One region of the Paenibacillus sp. FSL P2-0322 genome, then DNA from elsewhere that is predicted to be linked to it. Evidence: a T-box and tRNA genes for the amino acid it is inferred to sense, from the RefSeq annotation. Region 1 holds a T-box; the other regions hold tRNA genes.
What was found. The T-box of region 1 lies ahead of leuS (leucine--tRNA ligase). A T-box ahead of a tRNA ligase gene usually reads a tRNA of that ligase, here a tRNA-Leu.

Region 1 (7,698 bases):
GGCAAATAAAATAAGTCCACTCCCGATTACAGCAAGCGTTATCGCTGTTCCTGTCCATACGCGTTTCATTTCCGTATCGTCCCCTACTCCACATGGATTTCGGGAAATTGAGCCGACTGAAAACACCGTCTCAATCAAACAGAGCAAGTCTGTCCAATTCCCGTTAAACCGGAGGGTGCAAACAACCTCCATACGGTTTCGCTGTGAGCATTTTCACAAATAAGTGGTACGACCCCGGGCACGATCTAACATGCTCAGACATAAAATTCGTCATGTCGGCCAAGACCAGGCGCATACACTAAGAAGAATGACAGCTGACAGCACAGCGTCTATACCGCAAAGTATGAAAGGAGGACGTTGAACAATGAAAGTTGGATTTATCGGGACTGGCAGCATGGGAAGTCTGCTAATTGAGTCTTTTATTAATTCTAACGCACTCAAGCCGCAGCAAATATCAGCAAGCAATCGAACGCATTCCAAGGTAACCGAGCTAGCCCGTCGTTATCCAGGTTTGCATGCAGCCCAAAGCAACCGTGAAACGGCAGCGGAAAGCGATGTTTTGTTTATCTGTGTGAAGCCGCTGGAATCAAAAGCCGTAACGGATGAAATACGCAACGTCATTACAGAAGAGCAAATCGTCGTATCTATCACAAGCCCGGTGCAGATTCGTATTTTGGAGCATGCACTGAAAGCCAAAGTGTCCAAAATTATTCCCAGTATCACCCACCAAGTGGGCAGCGGAGCCTCACTATGCATCCATGGAAGCCGGATTACAGAGGAGGACCGCACCCTTCTGGAAGAGCTTATGTCCCACATCAGCAGGCCGATTCGGGTTAAAGAATCTTATACTCGAATCACGTCGGATTTTTCGAGTTGCGGTCCTGCTTTCTTGGCCTTTTTTATGGACCAGTGGATTCAAGCCGCAGTTCAAGCTACAGGTATAGACCGTACGGAGCTATGCGCCCTGGCCGGTGAAATGATCATCGGCACTGGAAAGCTGCTCACGGAAGGCGGGATGACACCAGCCGAGTTACAGGCCAGAGTAGCGGTTCCCGGAGGTATTACTGCCGAAGCTCTCGCACTGTTGGACATCAGCCTGCATAGTGTCTTTCCCGAGCTGATACAGGCCACGCACAACAAGTATGAAGAAGACATGCAAAAGGTGGATGTCTCCTTCGGCTTAAAGCCAATTAACCGGCAACAATATTAACCAGCTTACCTGGAACAGCAATTACCTTGCGGATCGTTTTGCCGGCCAGTGCCTGCTGAACATTGTCCAACGACACAGCGAATGCTTCCATCGCTTTAGCATCAAGATCCTTGGCAATCGTTGCACGCTGCACAATTTTACCATTCACTTGCACAACAATTTCCACTTCGGCGTCCACCGTCCATGCTTCATCATAAGCAGGCCAGGCCGCGTAGGTAATGCTATCATTGTGCCCCAGCAGCTGCCACAATTCCTCGGCCAGATGGGGTGCAAGCGGCGACAGCATTTGCACGAAGTTTTCCATTGCTGCACGCGGCAGAAGGTCTGCTTTGTATGCATCGTTGGTGAAGATCATCAGCTGGCTGATCGCTGTATTGAAGCGCAGTGCATCCAGATCTTCGGTTACTTTTTTCAGCGTTTTATGCCAAGTACGATTGAACTCATCGCTACCGCCGTCATTTGTAATTTTATCGTTCAGGCTACCATCCTCGGAAACAAACAGGCGCCATACGCGGGACAGAAAACGATGTGCTCCCTCTACCCCATTCTCATTCCATGGCTTGGTCGCTTCCAGCGGCCCCATAAACATCTCATAAATACGCAGCGTATCGGCGCCAAACGTATTGACAATATCATCAGGATTAATGACATTACCGCGTGATTTACTCATTTTTTCATTGTTGTTGCCCAAAATCATACCCTGGTTGACCAGCTTATAAAAAGGCTCTTTCGTTTCCACTACGCCGATATCATACAGTACCTTATGCCAGAAACGGGCATACAGCAAGTGAAGAACCGCATGTTCCGCTCCGCCAATATACAAATCAACAGGCATCCATTCACGTTGTTTCTCTTTGGATACAAGCTCTTTGTCATTTTTCGGATCAATAAAGCGCAGGTAATACCAGCAACTGCCTGCCCATTGCGGCATTGTATTTGTCTCGCGGCGTGCTTTCATACCTGTCTCAGGATCAATGGTTTCGATCCAATCTGTTGCGTTCGCCAGTGGGGATTCACCTGTACCTGAAGGCTTGATATTGTCCATCTCCGGCAGTACGAGCGGAAGTTGGTCCTCAGGAACCGTTTTGATCGTTCCATCTTCCAGATGAATTACCGGAATCGGCTCGCCCCAATAGCGTTGACGGCTGAACAGCCAGTCACGCAGGCGATAGGTGACTTTACCGTGTCCTTTGCCCTCAGCTTCCAGCCATTCAATCATCTTCGGAATCGCTTCCTCGTTGGTAAGTCCATTCAGCGGGCCGGAATTGACGTGCGGTCCATCCTCAGTATATGGCTCATTAGCGACATCTCCACCTTGGACAACCTCAATGATATTCAATCCAAATTGCTTGGCAAATTCCCAGTCACGCGCATCGTGAGCAGGTACAGCCATAATCGCTCCAGTTCCGTAGCCTGCAAGTACATAGTCAGCAATCCAGATCGGCAGCTTTTCGCCGTTCACCGGGTTCACTGCATAAGCTCCTGTGAATACGCCTGTTTTATCCTTGGCCAGATCCGTACGCTCCAGATCGCTTTTACGAGCAGCTTGTTCACGGTACTGTTGCACAGCATCCTTTTGCTCAGGCGTAGTGATAATATCCACCAATTCCTGCTCTGGTGCCAGCACACAGTAGCTTGCGCCGAACAGTGTATCTGGACGGGTTGTAAACACTGTGAGTTGCTCGTCATAGCCTTCAATTGGAAAACGAACCTCTGCCCCGGTAGACTTACCGATCCAGTTCCGCTGCATATCCTTAATACTCTCAGACCAATCCAGTTCCTCCAGATCCTCCAGCAGACGATCCGCGTATTCCGTAATTTTCAGCATCCATTGACGCATTGGTTTACGGACGACCGGATGACCGCCACGCTCACTCTTACCGTCAATAACTTCTTCATTCGCTAGCACCGTTCCCAGCGCCGGGCACCAGTTCACAGGTACTTCAGCTACATATGCAAGGCCGCGCTTGTACAGCTGGATGAAGATCCACTGTGTCCATTTGTAATAATCAGGATCCGTCGTGCTGATTTCACGATCCCAGTCGTAGGAGAAGCCGAGCGATTTGATTTGACGGCGGAAGTTATTTACATTTTTCACCGTAATTTCGCGTGGGTGCTCCCCTGTATCCAGCGCATGCTGCTCGGCAGGCAGACCGAAGGCGTCCCAACCCATCGGATGCAGTACGTTGTAGCCGCGCATTCTTTTATATCGTGAAACAATATCCGTAGCTGTGTAGCCCTCTGGGTGGCCTACATGTAGGCCGGCTCCAGATGGGTACGGAAACATATCCAAAGCATAAAACTTCGGTTTGCCCGGCTCTTCCCCGGTACGGAACGTCTTGTTCTCATCCCAATATTTCTGCCATTTTGGTTCAATACTTTGCGGTTGATAGCCGTGCTTCGGCTGTGTGTCTGTCATTGTCTTTTCCTCCTCAAACGGTATGCAACAAAAAAACCTCTGCATCCCGTAGCGTGTCAGCGCTAGGGACGAGAGGTTATATTCCCGTGGTACCACCCTAGTTAGCAGAAAGCGTTCTTCGCGTTCTACTCCCTTTGCACCTGATAACGGAGGTGATCCGATGCGGGTTAATAACAGGATACAAGCACCTGTATAGGGCGTTCCTGCGTTGGACGCATATCTCCGAGGCGAGTTCACTTTGCACTGTCAACCGGCTTGCACCACCCGCCAGCTCTCTACATGTCCAGACAAAGCTACTATTCCTCATCAGCGATTGTTTAACCGTTAATAATGGCACTATTATATTGAAAACCGCGAAAAAAGTCAAATAAGGACTACCTTTGGTGTTAAAGACCCTCTTCATACTAATTGTTCATGACACATGCATACGAATGTTTTATAATGATTTCGAATTAAATCGCTTCAAGTTGAGATGAGTTGAGATAAGAAAGGTGAGCTGAGAAATGGCACAGATTAAAATTTACGGAATAAAAGAAACTCTAAATCCAATCAAAAAGCAACTTTCAGAGGTGATTCATTCTGCTGTGGTGGATGCGTTCAAATATCCTCCTGACAAGAGGTTTCAACGTTTTTTTCCTATGGATCAGGAAGACTTTATATATGCCGATGGTCGCTCTGAGGCGTACACCATTATTGAAATCAGTATCTTTGAAGGCAGAACGACAGAAGCTAAGAAGCAACTCATTAACCTGTTATTCCAAAGAATTAACGATCTTTTGGGTATTTCTCCACAGGATCTTGAGATTACTATATTTGAAACACCCAAACAGAACTGGGGCATTCGGGGTGTACCGGGTGATGAGCTTCAGCTGAGCTATAAAGTGAATATATGAGTGCAAAAAGACGCCCTTCATGTCATCATGAAAAGCGTCTTTCTTTTCCCATACTCGCTAAATGAAGCCTTGCTATTTTACAGCAACATAAAACAGTCTCGCCGCGTCATCTTCTGCTTCTACCCATTCAAAATCCGCATATACCTTCACATCACGAAAACCCGCTTTGGACAATTCTGCCTTCATCCAGTCTGGGTCATAGGCACGTTGAACATGTATTTCCTCGAAACGCTGGTATAGATCGCGTCCTTCTTGTTCTGCTTTCGCAAAGATACTAAGATGATGCTCAATTTCACAACGGGGAGTGTCCAACGCACATGTCCAGATATACGAGATAGAGCGTTCATCCAGTACGAATGGTTGCTCTTCATCATAACGTAAAAACGTCTGAGGATGATGTACATCGAACAAGAAGGTTCCGCCAGGCTTTAGACCAGCATGCGTTCTGCGAAAAGTAGAAATTATATCTTCTTCCTCCAACAAGTAATTCAGACAATCGCAAAAAGAAATTACAGAATCCACAGGCTCGGGTAAAATCCATTCTCTCATATCCTGCTGTATCCAGCGAACGCTTCCCTCACGAAACAATCGCTGTCCCTGTGGAGTGGTTTCCATTTTGCGACGGGCTACTGCCAGCATGTCAGAGGATAAGTCGATTCCAGCCACCTCGAAGCCCGAGTTAACCAGGGGGATCGTAATTGAACCCGTTCCGCAGCCCAGCTCGGCCACCGTATGAGGCATACCGTACTGATCCCAAGCCTGCCGTGCAAAGCGCAACCAGTCCGGGTACGGCATGTCCTGCATCAGCTCATCATACACATAGGCAAACTTCCGGTAAGAAGCCATTTTTTATTCCCCATTCCCGTCCTTCGGTTCAGGTATATTCTCCACCAGGTAGGTCCAGTTTTCCTTTTGTGTAACCAGTCCTTCCTTCATCAGCTTGCCCATCGCACGCTTGAAGGCGGATTTACTGATACCAAACCGTTGCTTGATAATATCCGGCGGTGTTGCGTCGGAATAAGGCATGCCGCCGCCCGGACGCTCTTTCAGAAAAGCAATCAACCGCTCCGCATCCTCATCACGGCCTACTTCCTTGCGTGGTGACATCGCCAGATTGACCCGACCGTCTTCCCGAACAAGCGTGACCCGTACCTTGACCTCTTCGCCCAAGCGAAGCATCCGGTTACGCTCCGAGGAATGAATCATTCCAATCGCGCCAAAACCAAGCACACCTCCGTTCACCAGGACGAATGTGCCCATCTGAAGCGGCTTGTACACAGTCGCCTGCACCCATGTATTCAGCCACGAATCAGGGGCGTGGAAGCACAACGGAGCCAGCTCCTGTTCCCCTGCCAGCTTAGCCCGCAGTCTGCCTTGCTTGTCATGCTCCATAATGGCATACACGTAGTCGCCCACCCGAGGATGCAAATCTCGGTTTTCTGGCAACTCACGAATCGGCAGCAAAAGCTGACGACCCAATCCCATCTCCAGGAAACAACCCAAACGCGGATGCACATCAGCCACTTCAAGCTTTGCCATTTCGCCCAACGACAAGAAAGGCTTTTTCATAGTTGCGGCCAAGCGGTCCTCTGTATCGTGAAAAATAAATACCTCCAACCGTTCACCAACTTCGATTTCACGTGTCAGCTCCGTATAATGCAGCAGCACATCCTGCTCACCAACAGTGAGAAAGTAACCGAAAGGAGATACCTCACGATCCACCATAATGGTGACATAAGTACCGGCGATCAAACTCATACCTTTTCCACAACCTTAGCATCCGACCAGAGTCGTTCAATGTTATAGTATTCGCGCTCGTCGCGATGGAAGACATGCACTACGACATCCCCCAAATCCATTAGAACCCAACGGGCGGAATCCATTCCTTCGATTCCTTTGATGGTTACACCTTCATCATGAGCGCGTTTGCGAATTTCTGTTGCAATCGCCTGTACCTGTGTATCCGAATTACCGTGGCAGATGACAAAATAATCAGCTACTAGTGATATTCCCCGCAAATCCAGTGCGACAATATTCATTGCCTTTTTATCATTTGCAGCATCAACCGCTGTTTGCATTAATTGCTCATTAGTTAGGGTCATTCATGAACCTCCGTTTTTCTCTGTTTTAGTTGTTGAATCAAGTCATTGCGCGACAAGACTGTCAGTGGAAAAATAACCTTTTTCTTTTCCAGCAACAATGTAATCGTGGAGTCAAATCCAGCGATAAGGCCCTGCTCCAAGCTTTTCTTTGCCTGTTTACGGATATGCTCAACCCCCGGAAAATCCCGTCCCGGTTCGATGTAATCAGCGAGACACACGACTTTATCCAGCAGGCTCATACCTACGCGTCCTGACGTATGCCAGCGGATCGCATTCCTTATTTCCGGATCATCCACTCCGTAATCTCTTGCTGCAACGCAGTATCCTACCTCTGAATGCCAGAGCTGCTTGTCATGTTCCAAAAGCTCCTGATCACATTCGGGATGACTGCGAATCACCTCTTCCATCTGCTGGACAGGCCAATATTTCGCTACATCATGCAAAATAGCCGCCAGTTCGGCCTTATCCGGATCTGCTCCATATCGCTGCGCAAGCTCAACTGAGGTATGCATAACACCTAGTGTGTGCTTCCAGCGCTTTTCAGGCATTTGACCAGATACGGCTTCCATTAATTGCTCACGGCTGTACTTCATACAAACCGCCCCTTGTAATATAGTCATGCACACGATCAGGCACAAGATAACGGATGGTACGCCCTTCCGCAGCACGCTCTCGAATATCCGTCGACGAAATGTCCACCACTGGCATATCCGCCAGCAGTACCTTGTCCTGCAAATAATGCGGCAACTCATCCAACGCAAGCTGGAACCCTGGGCGCCGAACACCAATAAAATAAATTCGCTGCGCCAGTTCCTCAATTCCCTGCCAATGAGGCAAGTAGTTCACCATATCCGCACCAATAATAAAATAAAAATCCACAGCAGAGTGCAACTCCTGAAGCTCCTTGATCGTGTCAATGGTATAGGATACTCCCCCGCGAAGCACTTCAATATCCAGCACTTCAAAAGCAGGATGACCCGCTACCGCTTCACTCGTCATCTCCAGACGCTCCTTACCGCTCGCCCCCGCCTGATGTTTGTGCGGAGGAATATGAGAAGGCATAAACCATACTTG
Region 2 (6,750 bases), 2.4 Mb from region 1:
CTGTGAGAATCAGATCCGCCGAAAGCCTAAGGGTTCCTGAGGAAGGTTCGTCCGCTCAGGGTAAGTCGGGACCTAAGGCGAGGCCGATAGGCGTAGTCGAAGGACAACAGGTCGAAATTCCTGTACCACCGTAATCCGTTATGAGCGATGGGGTGACGCAGTAGGGTAGTGACGCGGACTGATGGATGTCCGTCTAAGCAGTGAGGCTGGTGTGTAGGCAAATCCGCACATCGTAAGGCTGGGCTGTGATGGGGAGCGAAAATTATAGTAGCGAAGGTCATGATCTCAGACTGCCAAGAAAAGCCTCTAGCCAGGAGAAGGTGCCCGTACCGCAAACCGACACAGGTAGGCGAGAAGAGAATTCTAAGGCGCGCGGAAGAACTCTCGTTAAGGAACTCGGCAAAATGACCCCGTAACTTCGGGAGAAGGGGTGCCTCGGTAGGGTGAATAGCCCGAGGGGGCCGCAGTGAAAAGGCCCAAGCGACTGTTTAGCAAAAACACAGGTCTGTGCGAAGCCGCAAGGCGAAGTATACGGGCTGACGCCTGCCCGGTGCTGGAAGGTTAAGGGGAGTGGTAAGCCTTCGGGCGAAGCTATGAACCGAAGCCCCAGTAAACGGCGGCCGTAACTATAACGGTCCTAAGGTAGCGAAATTCCTTGTCAGGTAAATTCTGACCCGCACGAATGGCGTAACGACTTGGGCGCTGTCTCAACGAGAGATCCGGTGAAATTTTAATACCTGTGAAGATGCAGGTTACCCGCGACAAGACGGAAAGACCCCATGGAGCTTTACTGCAGCTTGATATTGAATTTGGGTACGATCTGTACAGGATAGGTGGGAGCCGTTGAACTTTGAGCGCCAGCTTGAAGGGAGGCATCCTTGGGATACCACCCTGATCGTATCTAGGTTCTAACTTGGTACCGTGATCCGGTGCGAGGACAGTGTCAGGTGGGCAGTTTGACTGGGGCGGTCGCCTCCTAAAGAGTAACGGAGGCGCCCCAAGGTTCCCTCAGAATGGTTGGAAATCATTCGAAGAGTGCAAAGGCAGAAGGGAGCTTGACTGCGAGACCTACAAGTCGAGCAGGGACGAAAGTCGGGCTTAGTGATCCGGTGGTACCGCATGGAAGGGCCATCGCTCAACGGATAAAAGCTACCCTGGGGATAACAGGCTTATCTCCCCCAAGAGTCCACATCGACGGGGAGGTTTGGCACCTCGATGTCGGCTCATCGCATCCTGGGGCTGAAGTAGGTCCCAAGGGTTGGGCTGTTCGCCCATTAAAGCGGTACGCGAGCTGGGTTCAGAACGTCGTGAGACAGTTCGGTCCCTATCTGTCGTGGGCGTAGGAAATTTGAGAGGAGCTGTCCTTAGTACGAGAGGACCGGGATGGACGTACCGCTGGTGTACCAGTTGTTCCGCCAGGAGCACCGCTGGGTAGCTATGTACGGAAGGGATAAGCGCTGAAAGCATCTAAGCGTGAAGCCCCCCTCAAGATGAGATTTCCCAATTAGTAAGACCCCTTGAAGACGACGAGGTAGATAGGTTGGGGGTGGAAGTGCAGTAATGCATGGAGCTGACCAATACTAATCGGTCGAGGGCTTATCCTAAAATAAAACGCAAATGAGTTTCGGATCCAGTTTTCAGGGTGTAACCTTGAAAGTATGTACAAGTGACATATGATAAGCGCATGGCTATTCATTCACACGATAAGTGATGAACCGAATAACCGTACGGTAGAATTTGCACAGCAAATTCATGTTTGGTGGCGATAGCGGAGGGGTTCCACACGTACCCATCCCGAACACGACCGTTAAGCCCTCCAGCGCCGATGGTACTTGGACCGCAGGGTCCTGGGAGAGTAGGACGTCGCCAAGCGATATCCTTTAAAGGATGATGAAGTTTTACATGTTAGGGCCTTTAGCTCAGCTGGTTAGAGCGCACCCCTGATAAGGGTGAGGTCGGTGGTTCGAGTCCACTAAGGCCCACCACTTCTAGAATAACAAAAAGATTGGGGCCATAGCTCAGCTGGGAGAGCGCCTGCCTTGCACGCAGGAGGTCAGCGGTTCGATCCCGCTTGGCTCCACCAATATTCCCTGATAGCTCAGTTGGTAGAGCACTCGACTGTTAATCGAGTTGTCACAGGTTCGAGTCCTGTTCGGGGAGCCATGTTTTGAATATTTCTGACTTTTATATATAAGGTGGCGGCGTAGCTCAGCTGGCTAGAGCGTACGGTTCATACCCGTGAGGTCGGGGGTTCGATCCCCTCTGCCGCTACTCGGAGAGATACCCAAGTGGCTATAAGGGGACCCTCTGCTAAGGGGTTAGACTGCGAAAGTGGTGCGAGGGTTCGAATCCCTCTCTCTCCGCCATAAATTTATTGGAATCAGAACTTATTTTGTAAGGCCCGTTGGTCAAGGGGTTAAGACACCTCCCTTTCACGGAGGTAACAGGGGTTCGAATCCCCTACGGGTCATAATATGGAGGCTTAGCTCAGCTGGGAGAGCATCTGCCTTACAAGCAGAGGGTCGGGGGTTCGATCCCCTCAGCCTCCACCATAAGAAAATTTGATAAATCCCTTTTAATGTCGCGGGGTGGAGCAGTTCGGTAGCTCGTCGGGCTCATAACCCGAAGGTCGTAGGTTCAAATCCTGCCCCCGCAATTAATTTCCTATTGGAAATGCCTCTGGAACTGTGGTGTAGAGGCCTAACATGCCTGCCTGTCACGCAGGAGATCGCGGGTTCGAATCCCGTCAGTTCCGCCATTTTAATCTCATATATAGTTGACATATATAGTGCGGATTATATGGTGTAGTAATAAAACAAAATATGGCTCGGTAGCTCAGTCGGTAGAGCAGAGGACTGAAAATCCTCGTGTCGGCGGTTCGATTCCGTCCCGAGCCACCTTTCAAGTGGGAAATGAGTAATGTGCCGGTGTAGCTCAACTGGTAGAGCAACTGACTTGTAATCAGTAGGTTGGGGGTTCAAGTCCTCTCGCCGGCACCATTTTGGAGGATTAGCGAAGTGGCCAAACGCATCAGACTGTAAATCTGCTCCCTTACGGGTTCGGTGGTTCGAATCCATCATCCTCCACCAGTCTTTTCATAATCATATGGCGGTCGTGGCGAAGTGGTTAACGCACCGGACTGTGACTCCGGCATTCGTGGGTTCAAGCCCCATCGGCCGCCCTTTATTCTTAATTTATTGGGGATTAGCCAAGCGGTAAGGCAACGGACTTTGACTCCGTCATGCATAGGTTCAAATCCTATATCCCCAGCCATTAAGAGCCATTAGCTCAGTTGGTAGAGCACCTGACTTTTAATCAGGGTGTCGAAGGTTCGAGTCCTTCATGGCTCACCATTTATAATTATTTTGCGGTCGTGGCGGAATTGGCAGACGCGCACGGTTCAGGTCCGTGTGGGCTAACCCCCGTGGAGGTTCGAGTCCTCTCGACCGCACCATATTTTGCGGACGTGGCTCAGCGGTAGAGCATCGCCTTGCCAAGGCGAGGGTCGCGGGTTCGATTCCCGTCGTCCGCTCCATTATCCATACGGCGCCATAGCCAAGTGGTAAGGCAAAGCTCTGCAAAAGCTTCATCCCCAGTTCAAATCTGGGTGGCGCCTTGACTGCTCATTATGGATTTAAATATGCGCCCTTAGCTCAGCTGGATAGAGCGTTTGACTACGAATCAAAAGGCCGGGAGTTCGAATCTCTCAGGGCGCGCCATTTCTTAAAAAAAGTATAATGTCGGGATGTAGCTCAGCTTGGTAGAGCACCTGGTTTGGGACCAGGGGGTCGCATGTTCAAATCGTGTCATCCCGATACTGATTTGCGGGTGTAGTTCAATGGTAGAACTCCAGCCTTCCAAGCTGGTAGCGTGGGTTCGATTCCCATCACCCGCTTTTTGCTATAGCGGATTCTTGTTGCCTCAGTGGTGACACCTTATAAATAAAGAGAGCCTGTCTGGGGACAGAGCTCTCTCTTTTTTTGTATTTATCTTCATGTACCCACAATGTGTTGATTATTCATAATCTCGGTATCGGTGTATATCGTTCTGATCATACAACTGGTATACACCGATAACCGATCTAGTGGACAGTTTTTACACGGGAATGGTCAGCTGGATGGAGGTTCCCTCATCTGGAGCAGAGGTCATGCTCATAAATCCCCCTACCCCTCTAGCTCGTTCTTCCATACTGAACAATCCAACTCCCTCTCCTTGGGACTTTCCAGAGAATCCAATGCCCTCATCCCGAATGGTCACTTGTATCATTTCATCTTGATCCTCAACGTCGACATATGCCTCCGCTACATCTGCGTATTTGGCTACATTCGTTAATGCCTCCTGTACAATCCGATAAATTGCTATTTCCTTGCGAATATCAAGGCGTTTACGTAGAGTGCATTGAAAATGCACCTCAATCCCGTAATGAGAACAGAAGTTTTCAATATAGGTTCTTATAGCTGGGACGACACCCAAATCATCCAGAACTGAGGGACGAAGTTCCCACGCTAGACCACGAACATCTTTGATGATGTCGGTCACCTGCGAACGAAGACTCTCCAGAGCAGCACTAGGTTGTTCGGCAAGTTGGCTATCTAACTGAATAATAAGTGAAAACAAGCTTTGTCCTATCCCATCATGTAGCTCTCTTGAAAAGCGTTTACGTTCTTCTTCCTGTATTTGCATGACTTGCGTCATCATAGACTGGAGTTCTGCTTCTACTTTCTTCAGTTTAGTGACCTCATTGCGGATCGCTAAGTACTGATAGGGTTTACCTTCCTCGTCCATAAACGGAACGATCGTAGTATTCACCCAGTAGTAGCTGTTATCTTTAGCACGATTACGTATTTCTCCTTGCCATACCTCACCTGAACGGATTGTAGTCCACAGGTTTTTCATGAAGGCAGGGGTATGATAGCCTGAATTAATGAGACGATGATCCTGACCGATCAGCTCTTCACGACTGTATTGCGAAATCTCACAAAACTTGTCGTTCACGTACTGAATAATACCTCGATGATCGGTCAAAGCAACAATGGAAGACGTATCTAGAGCAAATTTTAGATTGGATAGTTGGTGGAGTGAGTTACGTAGTGCATGGAGAAAAGGGGACTCTGGTATATAAATTTCTAGATCATTCAGCAATGTATCGGTTGATTCACCAAAGGCATGCTGCAGTAAAGGATTAGAAGGTTCATTCATAATGGAGCAGCCCCTTTTTTAGTGCGAATTTGACTAGCTCAGGTCGTGTTTTCAAGTTAAGCTTCTCCATAAGGTTACTTTTATGGGACTCTACGGTTTTGACGCTAATCACTAGGTGCTCGGCAATTTCCTTGTTGGCATATCCTTTGGCTACCCACGATAGAATCTCCTTTTCCCGCTCAGATAGGGATTCATAGGGTCCGGCTATGCCTTCCTGTTTGATTTTGTCCAGATATTCACTCATCAGTCGTTTGGTTGCATTCGGGTACAAGTAGGCACTACCCTCGGCTACAGACTGGATGGCAGCGAGCAACTCCTCGTGAGGTGCGCTTTTTAAAATATATCCGGATGCTCCAGCCTGAATGGCCCGGAACAGATATTCTTCATCATCATGCATTGTTAAAATAAGGACTTCTGTGTCGGGCAACTTTTTTTTTAATTCAGTGGTTGCCGTGAGACCATCTTTGCCAGGTGGCATGCTAAAATCCATGAGCACGACATTAGGTTGTAGCTCCACTGCCTTGTGGATTGCCTCATCCCCGTCTGCTGCATCTCCTACTACCTTGATACCGTTTTTGCCGTCCAATAGGGCCATGAGGCCAGAACGTACGACAACGTGATCATCCACTACTAGTATACGAATCAATTTGTCATCCCCTCGAACGGTAAAAAAACCGTGCGTTTTGTCATAATCATAGCAAATTTTAGGGATTTCAATCAACAAAGATAGTTAGGGACAGTGATATCAAGTATTTTATGAGTTTCATTATCTACAGAACATTGTTGATCTATGGAGTAAGAGGGTAAGCACATAGTTGGCTAAGGCGTTGAGCGACTTGAGTGGCCTCGGCTACATCAGACTCTGTGAACATCCTCACATCACGATTACCAAGAAGCAGCACACCGTTGGGCAGATCCCCTGTGCTGGAAAAGGGAATAGCAACAGCAGAGTGAAGCTGCTCGGCCAGCATTAGTGCACATTCCTGACGCAAACGTATACTACCTGATAGCAAAGCACTTACAGTCACGGTACGTCCCAAGCGAACAGCCATCCCGGCAATACCATGGCCAATCTTAAAAGAAATAAGACGATAGCGATTGCTTCGGCTACCGGAGGCGTAATACCAATGCAACTTACCACCCGACTTGGACATAAATGCAAGGGCAGTGAGATCACCATAAATAGTATCTCTCAACTGATTCAGTTCTTTTCGCATTTCATCCGTTATTTGTAGCATAGAAGACACATCCTTTTTCATAACCAAACTATATCTCTAATTCATTGTAGTTCCGACAGTTACAAAAGTAGATCAGGGAACCCCCTGATCTATAGGCGCAGGAAACACTGACTTTTCATCTGGTCGGGTAAGGAGTAGGGAAAAGGCCGATAAATGGGGCGTTAGCTTACTTTGGAAGTGATATTTATCACAGCAAATCAGGGAGTAGGAAGGTATAAAATCAGGTGTTCTCCCGATAACAACCCAGGCATTAAAACATTATGATATAGATATCAGGTAAACACGAGGAGGACGCTAACATGCAAGCCACTTG
Region 3 (7,698 bases), 870 kb from region 1:
TGGCTCCCCGTCCTTTCAATAATACTGCCGGATACTTCATTGTTACCTTGGAGCCGATGTTGCCGTCCACCCATTCCATTGTGGCATTTTCTTCTGCCACAGCCCTTTGGGTTACCAAGTTGTAGATATTAGGAGCCCAATTCTGAATGGTCGTGTAACGGACACGGGAATCTTTCCGGCAAATAATTTCAATAACTCCACTATGCAGAGAACTGGTACTATAAATAGGTGCTGTACATCCTTCAACATAATGGACAAAGCTGCCCTCTTCGGCAATAATTAATGTCCGCTCGAATTGACCCATATTTTCAGAATTAATACGGAAATAACCTTGTATAGGAACCTCGCACTGAACACCCTTCGGAATGTATACAAAGCTACCGCCTGACCAAACTGCACTATTAAGCGCCGCAAATTTATTGTCGGCAGGAGGGATGATCGTCCCAAAATGTTGCTTAAACACTTCGGGGTATTGCTTTAATGCACTATCCGTATCAAGGAAAATAACGCCCTGATCCTCCAGTTCTTTCCGCATGCTGTGATAAACTACTTCCGACTCATATTGAGCGGATACGCCCGCCAGGAACTTTTGCTCCGCTTCAGGGATTCCCAGCTTGTCAAAGGTTGCTTTGATCTCGGAAGGAACCTCCTCCCAGGTCTTTCCCTGTTTTTCAGAAGGGCGAACGTAATACTGGATGTCATCAAGATTTAGCCCGGTCAAATCCGCTCCCCATTCAGGCATCGGCATTTTGTAGAATTGATTCAAAGCTTTCAACCGAAAATTGAGCATCCACTCCGGCTCTTCCTTGATCCGGGAAATTTCCCGGACAATCTCTTCCGTCAGACCTTTTCCAGATTGAAAAATAGACTGGTGCTTGTCGCGAAACCCATATTTATATTCGCCCATATCTGGTGCTTTTTTAGCCATTAGTATCACTCCTTTTTAACCTTTCAAGATTCATTTTGATTTGCTATGATCTGCCGAGCTTGCTTTCCACTAAATCTTTTAGGCGACTGCGAACACCTTCCAGCGGGATCTCCGAAATGACAGGAGCGAGAAATCCGAAAATAACAAGATGTTCGGCTTCACTCCGTGATATCCCGCGCGACATCAGATAATAGATTTGCTCTGCATTTACTTGCCCCACGGATGCAGCATGACCCGCGGTTACATCATCCTCATCTATCAGCAGGATCGGATTGGCATCGCCGCGAGCTTTAGGACTTAGCATAAGCACGCGTTCTGTTTGCTGACCATCACAATGGGTTGCGCCTTTTTCAATCTTTGTAATGCCGTTAATAATGGCCGTAGCTTCTTCAAGCATGACTGCACGCGTAATCATCTGGCTTACCGAGCTTCTGCCAAAATGCTGAGCTTGAGTTGTATAGCTCGATTTTTGATTGCCCGTGCCAATAGCAATCACCTTATTGTCGGAGACCGCCCCGTTGCCTTGTAGCAAAGTCTTGGTATCGCTGGCGGTATAACCATTGTTCATCTCACCAATAATCCATTCCACACCCCCATCAGCAAGAACGACCGCCCGTCGCTGGGTGAAATCTGTTGTAGTTGCAGCAAGCTGATGAACCGAAGCTACTTGCACCTTTGAGCCCGCCCCCGCGAAGACCTCCGTCACACCGTTATGCAATACCTTGACATCATCACCACTCGATACACAATTATCCACATAAGTGATCTTGCTGTTGCTCCCTGCCACAATTAAGACGTGAGGAGCAAAACACACACCGCTTGTATCGTTAAGAAAGATCGCTTGAATAGGTGCTTCAACCTCTACACCGTCTGGGACATATAGAAAAACGCCACCACTCCATAAGGCACTGTGTGCAGCAGATAAACGATGTTCTTCTGGCTTTACTGCCTGAAAGAGATAACGTTGAACCAGCTCCTCATGCTCTTTTGCCGCAGTATGCAGATCCGTTAAAATGACTCCCTGGGCGGCTAAGCTCTCGGACAATTTCGTATACACTACATCCGAGTTGAACTGAACGATTAGTCCGCCTTTCACCGGAGAAGCAACCAAACCTCGAACAACCTCCGGCGCTTCCTCCAAACTAGACCACGCATTCTCAGCTTTGTAATCTCCACTTTCGTAGATATCCCATTTTTCGAGATTGATTTTCTCCACTTTAGGCAACTCCAGCGTCCCTGCCAGTTCGAGTGCGTGAACGCGGCGTTCAATCAGCCAACGAGGTTCATCCTTAGCGCTTGACCATGCGCGTAAATCGTCCACATTCATTGAAACTCTAGCTTGTATATCCACGTGCTGTTCCTCCTCTCCGGCTTTTAAGCTTCCCTTACCGTCTCATCCGTAATCCCAAGTTCCTCCTTCACCCAATCGTACCCTTCAGCCTCCAAACGGTGGGCAAGCTCCGGACCGCCAGATTTAACTATCCGGCCTTGCATCATGACATGCACAAAATCCGGGGTAATATAATTCAACAGTCGTTGATAATGGGTGATGATTAAAAAGCCTCTATCCGGGCTGCGCATCTCATTTACGCCATTGGCCACAATACGCAGTGCATCAATATCAAGCCCTGAGTCCACTTCATCCAGGATCACAAACTTGGGTTCAAGTAGCATCATTTGCAAAATCTCATTCCGCTTTTTTTCACCGCCAGAGAATCCCTCATTCAAATAACGATGCACAAATTCCGGGTTCATCTCCAGCCCCTTCATTTTGCTCTCCATTTCACGGATAAAACGGATTAAGGATATCTCATCGCCTTCTTCACGCCGTGCATTGATGGCACTTCTGAGAAAGTCCGAGTTGGTCACGCCAGCAATTTCACTTGGGTATTGCATAGCGAGGAACAAGCCTGCCTGGGCACGCTCATCCACCTCCATCTCCAGAAGGTCTTCATTGTCCAGCGTCACCTTACCGCCAGTAACCTCATATTTGGGATGGCCCATTAAAGCTGAAGCCAATGTACTTTTTCCCGTCCCATTAGGCCCCATAATCGCATGAATCTCTCCGCCATGAATCTCCAGTGTGAGCCCTTTTAAAATTTCTTTCCCTTCAATCTTGGATCTTAATTCCTCAATCTTTAATGTCGTCATTTATCGTAAACTTCCCTTCGGAGTATTCTTCGGCACGCGCCACCAAATCACTCATAAATTTTCCAATAGTCTGCAGCTCAACCTCTGAATAGGATTCAATGAATTGGTAAAACCTTTCTTCTTTTTCTTTGTGCAGTTCTTTATGCAAATGATAAACGTGTCTTCCCTTATCCGTTAAACTAAAGTAAATCTCCTTACGATTGCTGTTCAGTTGACTTCTCATAATGAAGCCCATTTCCAGCAGCTTTGCACTAATTTTAGTAATGCTAGCTTTGGACAACCCCATCTTCTCCACAATCCCGGTATGATTTATCGGTTCATAATCACCAATGCAATCAATAACGTGTACACTAGTAATATTGTTGGAGAGCATGTCAATCTGGTACTTTCTGGCCTGTTGCCGAAACGAGTTAAATTCTTGTTCAGTATACAGCTCATTCAGATGTAGCATTTTAATATATTGCTCGTAAAGATGACCTTTAAAATGATTTTGAAACTCCAATTTCCCAATCTCCCCTCTCTTGTAGTAGTTGCAGACCAAGTTCAGTGTCACCATTAGATTATTTTTTGTTCACTAGTGAACAAAATTATATTAACACAATTGATATTGATAATCAATATCAATTGTGTTAAATGTGACGCAATTTTGGAGGCGCTTTTCATGGGTTTGTTGTCATTGTCATCGGCCTCATGCTGTGTTTTGACTAGGGCACGTCCCGGAAATGGTTTTGCCTACCTCTGATCAATTCGGCAGCACCCGGATGGATATGGTAACCGAAGCCAAGTCCAATACCGTTGCCTATGAACGTCATGGTACACCTGCCACAGACCGGGGTCGCTACCGTAAAAAGAGGACAAAGGTGGTGCTTGGCCGAGCTGTTTTAAAGCCGTACCGCAGCGTTTGAGTACGCTATCGTGAGCATGTATGGCAATGAATAATCCGTCAGTTACCTGTGTCTGGATATGTTATGGGGCCAAAGAGTATACCAAAAACTGTGGTTTTTGCTGGTGAATCCGAACAGGCGATGCTCCATTCTAGCCAGCACCGATCTGACACTGGAGGCGACCTAGATCATCGAACTTTATACCGCCCGGTTCAAAATCAAATGCACCTTCTGGGCGCTAAAGCAATCCATCGGCGGATTCAGCTACCACTTTTGTAGCAAATCCATTCCGAAGCTCAACCGGTATTTGAAAAAGGATCGGGTTCACCCTCTGGAGTTGTTGGAAGAGGAGAAAGCGCAACGGGACATCCGCCTAACTGTAAAGATGAGAATGGTAAACGATAACCAAAATGGATCCCTACGGGGCTTAAGATAAAAGGAACCAAGAAAAGAGCCGAAATCTTGCTTCAGGAAGCCAGGAAGAATTATCATATGGAAGGACAAGCACTCGCGGTTGAAAACGAAGATATGCTGTAAGAGTAAAAGCGGCTACTCCATCCGGTAATAGCAAAAGGCTGTTCGCAGACTTTATGCTTCAATGGCTAGAGATGATGAAAAACAGTATCGGGCTTATCTCCTATATCTCCTATTCCGACACTGTAAAAGGCCGCGTAGATCCTTTTTCCGAGAGAAAGGGATGTATTGCTTGATGATTTAACTACAGAGGATTTTCAGACCTTGTATACCCATGAAATGAATGTGCAAGGTGTCAGCGCCAATACCGTTATTCATTACCACGCGAACATTTGCAGAGCCCTTCAGTATGCCGTGAAAATAAAGCTGATTGTGGCGAATCTCCCTGACTTAGTTGAAAGCCCAAAAAAGAACAATTACGTCGTGAGCTTCTACAATGCCGAGGAGCTGAATCAACTCCTCGCAGTAATTCGAGGCGAAAGAATTGAACTTTTCGTTATCCTGGCTGCCTTTTATGGGCTAAGCCGAAGCGAGGTCGTAGGATTAAAATGGTCGTCTATTGATTTATTGAATTGGACTATTAATATTAAACATACCGCCACATCGGGCAATTTGAATGGTAGATATATTGAAATTGAAAAGGACCGAACCAAGAATAAAGCCAGTCACCGTATACTGCCACTGGTGAACACGTTCTATGAGCTTCTGATTCGTATGAAGGAATAACAGGAATCCTATCGCTTATCTTCTGACAATTCTTATTGTCTTGAATACCTGGAGTATATTTATGTAGATGTATTAGGGGTAAGCATGAAAGAAGTTCAGGAATGGTTAGGCCACAGCGATTATGCAACAACGGCAAATATTTATTCGCATTTCGAATACAACTCAAAGGTGTCTTCAGCTCAAGCAATGAGTGGGGTACTAAAGCTCAAATAAAAAAAGCCCACTAGAGATTATCTCTAATGAACTCTTTTAGTTAATACCGGCGAGAGGACTCGAACCTCCACGGTTTCCCACTCGATTTTGAGTCGAGCGCGTCTGCCATTCCGCCACGCCGGCATATTCAATTATGGAGGCGCCACCCAGATTTGAACTGGGGAATAAAGCTTTTGCAGAGCTTTGCCTTACCACTTGGCTATGGCGCCAGAGTGTAACAAAGCGGACGACGGGAATCGAACCCGCGACCCTCGCCTTGGCAAGGCGATGCTCTACCGCTGAGCCACGTCCGCATAAAGATGGCTGGGGATATAGGATTTGAACCTATGCATGACGGAGTCAAAGTCCGTTGCCTTACCGCTTGGCTAATCCCCAATAAGTAAAGGGCGGCCGATGGGGCTTGAACCCACGAATGCCGGAGTCACAGTCCGGTGCGTTAACCACTTCGCCACGACCGCCGCAAGTAATGAATAATTGGCAGGGGCAGCAGGAATTGAACCCACACCAACGGTTTTGGAGACCGTTGTTCTACCTTTAAACTATGCCCCTATAAAACTGGTGGAGGATGATGGATTCGAACCACCGAACCCGTAAGGGAGCAGATTTACAGTCTGATGCGTTTGGCCACTTCGCTAATCCTCCAAAAATGGTGCCGGCGAGAGGACTTGAACCCCCAACCTACTGATTACAAGTCAGTTGCTCTACCAGTTGAGCTACACCGGCACATAAAATATTCAATTAAAAGTGGCTCGGGACGGAATCGAACCGCCGACACGAGGATTTTCAGTCCTCTGCTCTACCGACTGAGCTACCGAGCCTTATTATAAGGCTCTTCATTAAACGTTGTATTACTAATGGCGGAACTGACGGGATTCGAACCCGCGATCTCCTGCGTGACAGGCAGGCATGTTAGGCCTCTACACCACAGTTCCATAATAAATTTTAATTGGTTGCGGGGGCAGGATTTGAACCTGCGACCTTCGGGTTATGAGCCCGACGAGCTACCGAACTGCTCCACCCCGCGACAATAATAAATATTTAATTTTCAAATGGTGGAGGCTGAGGGGCTCGAACCCCCGACCCTCTGCTTGTAAGGCAGATGCTCTCCCAGCTGAGCTAAGCCTCCACAATTAAGCACTTCTCATATTATACCATAATGAACTTTTTATTGCAAGTTCTTTTATGATATTTTTTATGACCCGTAGGGGATTCGAACCCCTGTTACCTCCGTGAAAGGGAGGTGTCTTAACCCCTTGACCAACGGGCCATGCAATAAAATAATTATGGCGGAGAGAGAGGGATTCGAACCCTCGAGACGCTTTTGGCGCCTACACGATTTCCAATCGTGCTCCTTCGGCCAACTCGGACACCTCTCCATATGGCTCCCCGAACAGGACTCGAACCTGTGACAACTCGATTAACAGTCGAGTGCTCTACCAACTGAGCTATCAGGGAATATTAAGCATTTGTTTCAAGGTTACACCCTGAAAACTGGATCCGAAACTCATTGCGTTTTATTTTAGGATAAGCCCTCGACCGATTAGTATTGGTCAGCTCCATGCATTACTGCACTTCCACCCCCAACCTATCTACCTCGTCGTCTTCAAGGGGTCTTACTAATTGGGAAATCTCATCTTGAGGGGGGCTTCACGCTTAGATGCTTTCAGCGCTTATCCCTTCCGTACATAGCTACCCAGCGGTGCTCCTGGCGGAACAACTGGTACACCAGCGGTACGTCCATCCCGGTCCTCTCGTACTAAGGACAGCTCCTCTCAAATTTCCTACGCCCACGACAGATAGGGACCGAACTGTCTCACGACGTTCTGAACCCAGCTCGCGTACCGCTTTAATGGGCGAACAGCCCAACCCTTGGGACCTACTTCAGCCCCAGGATGCGATGAGCCGACATCGAGGTGCCAAACCTCCCCGTCGATGTGGACTCTTGGGGGAGATAAGCCTGTTATCCCCAGGGTAGCTTTTATCCGTTGAGCGATGGCCCTTCCATGCGGTACCACCGGATCACTAAGCCCGACTTTCGTCCCTGCTCGACTTGTAGGTCTCGCAGTCAAGCTCCCTTCTGCCTTTGCACTCTTCGAATGATTTCCAACCATTCTGAGGGAACCTTGGGGCGCCTCCGTTACTCTTTAGGAGGCGACCGCCCCAGTCAAACTGCCCACCTGACACTGTCCTCGCACCGGATCACGGTACCAAGTTAGAACCTAGATACGATCAGGGTGGTATCCCAAGGATGCCTCCTCTCAAGCTGGCGCTCAAGATTCAACGGCTCCCACCTATCCTGTACAGATCGTACCCAAATTCAAT
Region 4 (7,698 bases), 480 kb from region 1:
ATTAGTAAGACCCCTTGAAGACGACGAGGTAGATAGGTTGGGGGTGGAAGTGCAGTAATGCATGGAGCTGACCAATACTAATCGGTCGAGGGCTTATCCTAAGAATAAAACGCAAATGAGTTTCGGATCCAGTTTTCAGGGTGTAACCTTGAAAGTATGTACAAGTGACATACAATAAGCGCATGGCTATTCATTCACACGATAAGTGATGAACCGAATAACCGTACGGAAGAATTTACAGTGTAAATTCATGTTTGGTGGCGATAGCGGAGGGGTTCCACACGTACCCATCCCGAACACGACCGTTAAGCCCTCCAGCGCCGATGGTACTTGGACCGCAGGGTCCTGGGAGAGTAGGACGTCGCCAAGCAGAGCTTTATGATTATTATTCCCTGATAGCTCAGTTGGTAGAGCACTCGACTGTTAATCGAGTTGTCACAGGTTCGAGTCCTGTTCGGGGAGCCATATGGAGAGGTGTCCGAGTTGGCCGAAGGAGCACGATTGGAAATCGTGTAGGCGCCAAAAGCGTCTCGAGGGTTCGAATCCCTCTCTCTCCGCCATAATTATTTTATTGTATGGCCCGTTGGTCAAGGGGTTAAGACACCTCCCTTTCACGGAGGTAACAGGGGTTCGAATCCCCTACGGGTCATAAGTAGTATGGAGGCTTAGCTCAGCTGGGAGAGCATCTGCCTTACAAGCAGAGGGTCGGGGGTTCGAGCCCCTCAGCCTCCACCATTTATTTAAATAGCAGTCCCTAATATTATCGCGGGGTGGAGCAGTTCGGTAGCTCGTCGGGCTCATAACCCGAAGGTCGCAGGTTCAAATCCTGCCCCCGCAACCAATTAACTTTTGAATGTAAACTGCTATGGAACTGTGGTGTAGAGGCCTAACATGCCTGCCTGTCACGCAGGAGATCGCGGGTTCGAATCCCGTCAGTTCCGCCATTTTTACAAAGTTATATTACCCTGTTGGGAGCCATTAGCTCAGTTGGTAGAGCACCTGACTTTTAATCAGGGTGTCGAAGGTTCGAGTCCTTCATGGCTCACCATTCATGAACTTATATGTCATGGATATAATGATATTGCGGACGTGGCTCAGCGGTAGAGCATCGCCTTGCCAAGGCGAGGGTCGCGGGTTCGATTCCCGTCGTCCGCTCCATATTTGCGCCCTTAGCTCAGCTGGATAGAGCGTTTGACTACGAATCAAAAGGCCGGGAGTTCGAATCTCTCAGGGCGCGCCATTAACTTCATAAGCCGGTGTGGCGGAATTGGCAGACGCGCGCGACTCAAAATCGTGAGGGAAACCGTGGAGGTTCGAGTCCTCTCACCGGCATCTATTTCGGGATGTAGCTCAGCTTGGTAGAGCACCTGGTTTGGGACCAGGGGGTCGCATGTTCAAATCGTGTCATCCCGATTCAAAAGGAAAGTCGCTGGAAGCAGCGGCTTTTTTGTTATATTCATATCTTTTTGTATAAATCAGTAATCGTCAGGTCACACTAACACAAAAAGTGGGACGGAAGGGATTACTGTGAAGCGATTAAGTTGGAAAAAACAGATGAAACGGCGCTGGAAACAGTGGAGAAGAACAGTGTGGGCTTTTAGCATTTTTGGTGCGGCTTGTTTGCTGGCAGGGTTGGGTATTCTGTTTTCGAATTATTTGCAGGCTATGTTGTCACAGCCACTCGCTACTACCGTCATGGCTGAGGAGAGCATGAAGGAGGCTTCACATCTGAGCCCAACTGAAGATCACTCCTCACAGATGCAACTACTGCAAAGTATTCGTGCTTCCGGTATAAGCAGGAAGACCCGTCTATTAACCACCTACGTGTGTGGTACGGAAACACTTTCCTTGGGAACACTAAGTTCACAGCAGCTAGAGACCTTACTGAAGCAACATCCCGATTGGAAGGGGCGACTTAATACCAAAGGAGAGGTGTGGCTGGAGCGCAGGGTGGAAGACTTGTCAGAGTCATGCAAAGAGCGTGGATACATGGGTTTGAGCACTGACGGCCAGCTTACATTGTATGAAGGGCTACCTAAAAGAGAAAAAGTTATCCGCACTTTTTTTCAATTGGATGTGGGTTCCATGGAGACGGCCTTGCCAGAAGGGGTGTATAAACAACTTCAGCAGGGGATCCGTGTACAGGATATAAATGAGTATAACAGTGTAATCTCCACTTTTAGTGACTTTGCCGTGGAGCGAACACAAAGGGTATTAAAGCAGCACTATTGATTACAACTACGGAGACGTTAGGCATTGCCCATGAGGTGAGGCTTGAAGCGTCTCTTTTTATGTTTTTACTCACGTTTAAATTTTTTCCTCTATTAGATACAAAGTTTTGTTATAATGAAAAGAACGACACATATGTTCGCTTTATATGGTATTTGGCCATGATTATATTAAGGATAACGTCTGGCTATTGTTTAGTTACGCCATGTTTGAGCGATAGGGGAGAGATTTTTTTGCGTTTTTTAGGAATTGATCCGGGCATTGCCATTGTGGGCTTCGGATTTGTAGACAAGATTGGCAGCAAGGTGGTTCCTGTACAGTATGGCTGCATCCAGACGGAGGCCCATACACCGGAAGAAGAAAGGCTGCTTCATGTGTATGAAGGCATGTTGCAATTAATAGATAAATATAAGCCTGATGCGGTAGCACTGGAAAAGCTCTTTTTTAATCGCAACGTTACAACTGCTATGTCTGTAAGTCAGGCACGTGGGGTGCTGCTACTAGCTGCAAAACAACGTAATTTGCCTATAGGTGAATACACGCCGATGCAGGTAAAGCAGGCTATTGTAGGGTATGGTAAGGCTGAGAAGAAACAGGTACAAGAAATGGTTAGAATGTTTCTAAAGCTTCAAGTTGTGCCCAAACCGGACGATGTAGCGGATGCTTTGGCGGTGGCTATTTGTCATGCGCATTCTTATGGACTAAATTCAAAATTAAATGAGGTATTGCGAAAATGATAGATTTCTTGCGTGGTTCTGTGGCCCATTTGGAAAATGAATATGTCGTTTTAGATGTGCAAGGTGTAGGGTACCGGGTATTTTGTCCGAATCCTTACGCGTTCGCCAAAACTGAAGGTTCAGTGGTCATTTACATTCACCATCATGTAAGGGAAGATGCTATTTTACTGTTCGGTTTTGCGACTCGTGAGGAGCAGCAGCTGTTCCGTAAACTGATTGATGTATCTGGTATTGGACCGCGTGTTGCGCTTGGTATTTTAGGAGGCGGTACGCCTGCTCATGTGGTAACGGCGATTTATCAGGAGAATATCACATTTCTCACCAAGTTACCGGGGATCGGTAAAAAGACGGCACAACGTATGATTCTGGATTTGAAAGATAAGCTCGACGGTATTGGCTCGTTGGGGATGGCAACCGGATTGTTTGCTGAGCCTGTCGTAGAAGAAGGCGAAGGTTCATATTGGGGCGAGGCCCGTGAGGCGCTCAAGGCGCTGGGTTACACTGATGCTGAGTTGGATAAGGTATGGAGCAGAATGAAGAAAGATGCGAAACCTGATGAATCTGCTGATATTTTGATGAAGCGGGCTTTGCAACTGTTGTTTGCCGGATAGGACGCTGATGTCCGTTAACAAATGTCTGGTGAAAAGAGGAGCGATGGAATATGGATGACCGGATTATTTCCGCCAATTTGATGATGGAAGACCAGACGGCGGAGCTGAGCCTTCGCCCCCGTTATCTAAATGAATATATCGGGCAAAATCAGGTTAAGGAAAATCTGAAAGTATATATTGAAGCGGCCAAAATGCGTAAAGAAGCGTTGGATCATGTACTGTTGTACGGACCGCCGGGGTTGGGTAAAACAACTCTTGCTAACATTATCGCCAATGAGTTGGGGGTTAATCTGCGTACGACTTCAGGTCCTGCAATTGAAAGACCGGGAGATTTGGCAGCATTGCTGACCAATCTTCAAGAGGGTGATGTTTTGTTCATTGATGAGATTCATCGCCTTCATCGTACGGTGGAAGAAGTCATGTATCCTGCAATGGAGGATTTTGCGCTGGACATTATGATTGGTAAAGGCCCGAGTGCACGCTCGGTCCGTCTGGATTTGCCACCCTTTACCCTTATAGGGGCCACTACGCGCGCTGGGCTGCTCTCTGCACCATTGCGTGATCGGTTTGGTGTTATTAGTCGATTAGAGTTTTATACGACAGACGAGCTGGCTTACATCGTGTCCAGGAACGCGGATATTATGGAGATTGAAATTGTCGGGGATGCGGCAGAGGAAATCGCATTGCGTTCACGGGGGACACCGCGTATTGCCAACCGACTGTTAAAAAGGGTGCGTGATTTTGCCCAGGTTGCCGGAGACGGTATTATTCATTCTGAGTTAGCTGCAGAGGCGCTAAAGAGGCTTCAAATAGACCCACTCGGGCTTGATGAAATTGATCATAAAATGCTTAAGGCCATGATTCATTCATTCCGGGGCGGGCCTGTAGGATTGGACACAATTGCTGCAACCATTGGTGAGGAGAGCCAGACAATTGAGGATGTATACGAGCCCTATTTGTTACAAATTGGCCTTTTACAAAGAACGCCTCGGGGGCGAACAGTGACTCCGGCGGCATATGGCCACCTTGGAATCCCAATGCCAACGGATCCACGGTGATTAGGAAACATGATGCACTTTTAAAAAAATCATTGCATGGTTACACGCAAGTATGGTGAATACGATATCGGCTGACGGATGATTGAGGGAAGTGAGAATGTAAGTAAGATTCGAGCGGGTTCATATTTTGGTTTATTCCGCCGATGTATTTAAAGGGACAGACAAGGGTCGAGATCCCGATAAATTACGCAATATAAGTGCTAGACAGCTAGATTGGGGGAGCCAGAAATGAGTGGAGAAGCATTTAACCGAAAAAGTATTTTCGGTGCATGGATGGGCCGGGCCAAACGAGCAGCAGCGATTATGGTATTAGCTACAGTGTGCATACCTTGGTCTTCGGGCGTTCACGCTGCTGCCGCCCAAGAGGATATTCGTGTAGTGATTTTTGCGGATCTAGGTAGCAAATATAAAGCGACAGTTCCCGCTGTAACCTTGAAATCATCAGGAGGTCTGAGTGTTGGACAGAACAGTGGAGGCAGTTTTCAAACTTGGATGGGACTGCCAGACAGTACGGTTCGTTTTAGTGTAGACAGCTATCGGGTGAAGGTACTTGAAGGAAATGAAGCAGCGGCGATAAAAGCGGCCCAAGCCCTGCAAAAGACTAATGATAAACCTACGGTTTTTATCGGTTCAAAAAATGGTAGCTCTGTGTATCAAGTGTACGCGGGAATATATGCTAGTGAACAGTCTGCGCAGGCTGCTGTACAGCGGATTTCCTCCGCAACCGGAGCGCAGCCCGAGGTTAAGGGAAACAAGCATTGGTCCACAGGAAGCTACGGAAGCGAGCAGGAAGCTAATCTCGTTCGAACGACAATTGCTGCGGCGGGCTTTGATGCTTTTACTGTGATTCAATCAAGAGGCCAGTATGCTGTATGGGTTGGAGAAGAAAGTAATGACAGCAAGCTGTCGGCTTTGAAAACAGAACTGGAGAGCAAGCAGCCGAGACTCACGCTGTCTAAAGTTAATGCTACTCAAACCGGCCTCATTATAAGACAGGAAGCAGGAGTCACGACTGGCTCGCAGGTGATGTCTCATTACATGCTAAGTGGTTCTGATAATAGCAAGGTAATTGTTAACGGCGGTAATAATGGAATACAAGTGGTCGAAAGATCCCAGCGTACATATCGCGGCGAGATGGAGATCGGCATGACGTCAGGCCAGCTGGCGCTTGTGAACGAAGTTCCTTTGGAGCAGTATTTGTATTCCGTGGTAGGAGCAGAGGTCTATTCCTCATGGCCAGATGAAGCGCTCAAGGCTCAAGCGGTAGCGGCTCGTAGCTACGCGCTTGCCCAAGGCAATCGGTTTCAGATCGGCAATGTAGTAGATGGTACGTTAAGCCAGGCTTACAACGGTAAGAGCTCGGAACATGCCAATGTCAATGAGGCTGTAGATGCAACAGCTGGTGAAGTCATTAAAAGTGGCGGCAAAGTGGTCGAAGCTGTATTTTCATCTAATGCGGGCGGTGTGACAGCAGATGCTTCCGAAGTGTGGAACAGTGGTGGCGAAGCCTTTGCCAGCGTAGACAGCTCGGGGGATACTTCGGCACAAAAAGGAGCACAGGAATGGTATCATGTACTTCTCTCCAGTGGCAAGACAGGTTATATTCGTGAGGATAATGCTAAGGAACTGGAGGGTGTCACAGAAGCGGGGTTAGACAAAATCACCGTCACTGCGGAAAATACAAATGTGCGTCCTATTCCCCAAATCCAATCGACAGTTACACCAATAGCCAAGGCGCAGCCGGGCGAAGAGATAATTGTATTAGAAAAGGTGCCTCAGTCCGGAGACTATGCATGGGTGCGGGGGCCCTTTACGTCAGCTCAGCTTGCTAAATCCCTGCAAGGGAAAGTCACGGGCACAGTGCCTTCCTCTATTAATCACCTTGATGTCACCAAACGTGGTCCATCAGGGCGAGTGTTGGAGGTTGAAGCGGACGGATCCCCTTTGAAAGTGAAATATCCGGATATGTTTCGCTCAGCGATGGGCGGACTCCCAAGCACACTGTTTGATATTGCGAGTACCGGAAGTTATACTGTATTAGGCGCTGATGGGGCTACTTCTCATGTAAGTGGTACACAAGGCACTCAAATCCTGTCCGCATCTGGCAGTAGTACTTCAAGTGGTAACGGGGTGATCGTCATGAATGAAGATCGTCATGCACGGGTCATTGACAAAACACAAAGCTTTATTTTTACAGGTAAAGGAAATGGTCATGGTTTGGGCTTATCCCAATGGGGTGCCAACGGTTTGGCCGAGCAGGGGTATGATTACAAGAAAATTTTGCAACACTATTACAAAAATGTGGATATAGTTAAGGACTGACCAATATATGAATGTAAACGACTACGATTTTGAACTGCCTGAAACATTAATTGCACAGACACCTTTGCTTGATCGGAGTGCTTCCAGATTACTGACGTTAAACAAAAATAATGGTGAAGTGGGTCATCATACGTTTTCGGATATTGTGCAGTATCTTCAACCAGGGGATACGCTGGTGTTAAACGATACGAGAGTGATTCCTGCACGCTTGTTTGGCATCAAGGAAGACACGGGAGCTAAGGCTGAGGTTTTGCTGCTTAAGCAACTGCAAGGGGATCGATGGGAAGCACTGGTGAAACCCGGTAAAAAGCTGAAAAAGGGTGCTGTTATCGTTTTCGGTGATGAGCTGAAAGCAGTAATTGAGGAAGAAGGAGATATGGGCGGAAGGGTACTTTCATTTTCATATGACGGTATTTTCCAGGAGATCTTGGACCGTCTGGGGCAGATGCCGCTTCCGCCGTATATCAAGGAACAACTGGATGACCGCGAGCGTTATCAGACAGTTTATGCTCGGCATGAAGGTTCTGCTGCGGCTCCAACGGCAGGGCTGCACTTTACAGAAGAATTGCTGGACCAGATTAAAAAGAAGGGCGTTACCGTTGCCTTTATCACACTTCATGTTGGCTTAGGGACGTTCAGACCGATGTCTGTGGATACGATTGAAGAACATGTGATGCATGAAGAATACTATTCATTGTCACAGGAAACAGCGGATGTACTCAATGAAACCAAGGCGCGCGG

Region 2: it has a tRNA-Leu gene. The T-box ahead of leuS (leucine--tRNA ligase) is inferred to sense a tRNA for this amino acid. The anticodon was not compared.
Region 3: it has a tRNA-Leu gene. The T-box ahead of leuS (leucine--tRNA ligase) is inferred to sense a tRNA for this amino acid. The anticodon was not compared.
Region 4: it has a tRNA-Leu gene. The T-box ahead of leuS (leucine--tRNA ligase) is inferred to sense a tRNA for this amino acid. The anticodon was not compared.

The regions. Positions count from the first base shown of each region.
Region 1 is NZ_CP150243.1:4,111,650-4,119,347, forward strand. It holds gene MKY24_RS18060 (helix-hairpin-helix domain-containing protein) at 1-69, opposite strand, end outside; gene comER (late competence protein ComER) at 365-1,210, shown strand; gene leuS (leucine--tRNA ligase) at 1,191-3,629, opposite strand; T-box leader at 3,691-3,948, opposite strand; gene MKY24_RS18075 (tautomerase family protein) at 4,133-4,522, shown strand; gene MKY24_RS18080 (class I SAM-dependent methyltransferase) at 4,595-5,368, opposite strand; gene MKY24_RS18085 (S1-like domain-containing RNA-binding protein) at 5,372-6,280, opposite strand; gene rsfS (ribosome silencing factor) at 6,277-6,624, opposite strand; gene yqeK (bis(5'-nucleosyl)-tetraphosphatase (symmetrical) YqeK) at 6,621-7,217, opposite strand; gene nadD (nicotinate-nucleotide adenylyltransferase) at 7,201-7,698, opposite strand, start outside.
Region 2 is NZ_CP150243.1:435,550-442,299, forward strand. It holds rRNA gene MKY24_RS01885 (23S ribosomal RNA) at 1-1,604, shown strand, start outside; rRNA gene rrf (5S ribosomal RNA) at 1,756-1,872, shown strand; tRNA gene MKY24_RS01895 (tRNA-Ile) at 1,909-1,985, shown strand; tRNA gene MKY24_RS01900 (tRNA-Ala) at 2,008-2,083, shown strand; tRNA gene MKY24_RS01905 (tRNA-Asn) at 2,088-2,163, shown strand; tRNA gene MKY24_RS01910 (tRNA-Met) at 2,198-2,271, shown strand; tRNA gene MKY24_RS01915 (tRNA-Ser) at 2,275-2,366, shown strand; tRNA gene MKY24_RS01920 (tRNA-Glu) at 2,399-2,470, shown strand; tRNA gene MKY24_RS01925 (tRNA-Val) at 2,477-2,552, shown strand; tRNA gene MKY24_RS01930 (tRNA-Met) at 2,583-2,656, shown strand; tRNA gene MKY24_RS01935 (tRNA-Asp) at 2,682-2,758, shown strand; tRNA gene MKY24_RS01940 (tRNA-Phe) at 2,825-2,897, shown strand; tRNA gene MKY24_RS01945 (tRNA-Thr) at 2,924-2,999, shown strand; tRNA gene MKY24_RS01950 (tRNA-Tyr) at 3,004-3,089, shown strand; tRNA gene MKY24_RS01955 (tRNA-His) at 3,109-3,181, shown strand; tRNA gene MKY24_RS01960 (tRNA-Gln) at 3,199-3,273, shown strand; tRNA gene MKY24_RS01965 (tRNA-Lys) at 3,278-3,353, shown strand; tRNA gene MKY24_RS01970 (tRNA-Leu) at 3,368-3,454, shown strand; tRNA gene MKY24_RS01975 (tRNA-Gly) at 3,461-3,535, shown strand; tRNA gene MKY24_RS01980 (tRNA-Cys) at 3,546-3,616, shown strand; tRNA gene MKY24_RS01985 (tRNA-Arg) at 3,643-3,719, shown strand; tRNA gene MKY24_RS01990 (tRNA-Pro) at 3,742-3,815, shown strand; tRNA gene MKY24_RS01995 (tRNA-Gly) at 3,825-3,895, shown strand; gene MKY24_RS02000 (PAS domain-containing protein) at 4,096-5,199, opposite strand; gene MKY24_RS02005 (response regulator transcription factor) at 5,192-5,845, opposite strand; gene MKY24_RS02010 (GAF domain-containing protein) at 5,988-6,437, opposite strand; gene MKY24_RS02015 (Crp/Fnr family transcriptional regulator) at 6,737-6,750, shown strand, end outside.
Region 3 is NZ_CP150243.1:4,978,704-4,986,401, forward strand. It holds gene sufB (Fe-S cluster assembly protein SufB) at 1-928, opposite strand, end outside; gene sufD (Fe-S cluster assembly protein SufD) at 972-2,255, opposite strand; gene sufC (Fe-S cluster assembly ATPase SufC) at 2,303-3,079, opposite strand; gene MKY24_RS22065 (MarR family transcriptional regulator) at 3,060-3,581, opposite strand; gene MKY24_RS22070 (hypothetical protein) at 3,802-3,984, shown strand; gene MKY24_RS22075 (hypothetical protein) at 4,666-5,163, shown strand; tRNA gene MKY24_RS22080 (tRNA-Leu) at 5,421-5,499, opposite strand; tRNA gene MKY24_RS22085 (tRNA-Cys) at 5,511-5,585, opposite strand; tRNA gene MKY24_RS22090 (tRNA-Gly) at 5,598-5,669, opposite strand; tRNA gene MKY24_RS22095 (tRNA-Gln) at 5,677-5,751, opposite strand; tRNA gene MKY24_RS22100 (tRNA-His) at 5,762-5,834, opposite strand; tRNA gene MKY24_RS22105 (tRNA-Trp) at 5,852-5,925, opposite strand; tRNA gene MKY24_RS22110 (tRNA-Tyr) at 5,933-6,018, opposite strand; tRNA gene MKY24_RS22115 (tRNA-Thr) at 6,024-6,099, opposite strand; tRNA gene MKY24_RS22120 (tRNA-Phe) at 6,122-6,194, opposite strand; tRNA gene MKY24_RS22125 (tRNA-Asp) at 6,232-6,308, opposite strand; tRNA gene MKY24_RS22130 (tRNA-Met) at 6,324-6,400, opposite strand; tRNA gene MKY24_RS22135 (tRNA-Val) at 6,427-6,502, opposite strand; tRNA gene MKY24_RS22140 (tRNA-Glu) at 6,572-6,643, opposite strand; tRNA gene MKY24_RS22145 (tRNA-Ser) at 6,661-6,752, opposite strand; tRNA gene MKY24_RS22150 (tRNA-Asn) at 6,756-6,831, opposite strand; rRNA gene MKY24_RS22155 (23S ribosomal RNA) at 6,897-7,698, opposite strand, start outside.
Region 4 is NZ_CP150243.1:4,593,744-4,601,441, reverse strand. It holds rRNA gene MKY24_RS20300 (23S ribosomal RNA) at 1-101, shown strand, start outside; rRNA gene rrf (5S ribosomal RNA) at 254-370, shown strand; tRNA gene MKY24_RS20290 (tRNA-Asn) at 390-465, shown strand; tRNA gene MKY24_RS20285 (tRNA-Ser) at 469-560, shown strand; tRNA gene MKY24_RS20280 (tRNA-Glu) at 578-649, shown strand; tRNA gene MKY24_RS20275 (tRNA-Val) at 660-735, shown strand; tRNA gene MKY24_RS20270 (tRNA-Met) at 765-841, shown strand; tRNA gene MKY24_RS20265 (tRNA-Asp) at 868-944, shown strand; tRNA gene MKY24_RS20260 (tRNA-Lys) at 973-1,048, shown strand; tRNA gene MKY24_RS20255 (tRNA-Gly) at 1,084-1,158, shown strand; tRNA gene MKY24_RS20250 (tRNA-Arg) at 1,164-1,240, shown strand; tRNA gene MKY24_RS20245 (tRNA-Leu) at 1,253-1,332, shown strand; tRNA gene MKY24_RS20240 (tRNA-Pro) at 1,340-1,413, shown strand; gene MKY24_RS20235 (BofC C-terminal domain-containing protein) at 1,528-2,232, shown strand; gene ruvC (crossover junction endodeoxyribonuclease RuvC) at 2,463-2,966, shown strand; gene ruvA (Holliday junction branch migration protein RuvA) at 2,963-3,577, shown strand; gene ruvB (Holliday junction branch migration DNA helicase RuvB) at 3,628-4,635, shown strand; gene MKY24_RS20215 (SpoIID/LytB domain-containing protein) at 4,864-6,957, shown strand; gene queA (tRNA preQ1(34) S-adenosylmethionine ribosyltransferase-isomerase QueA) at 6,965-7,698, shown strand, end outside.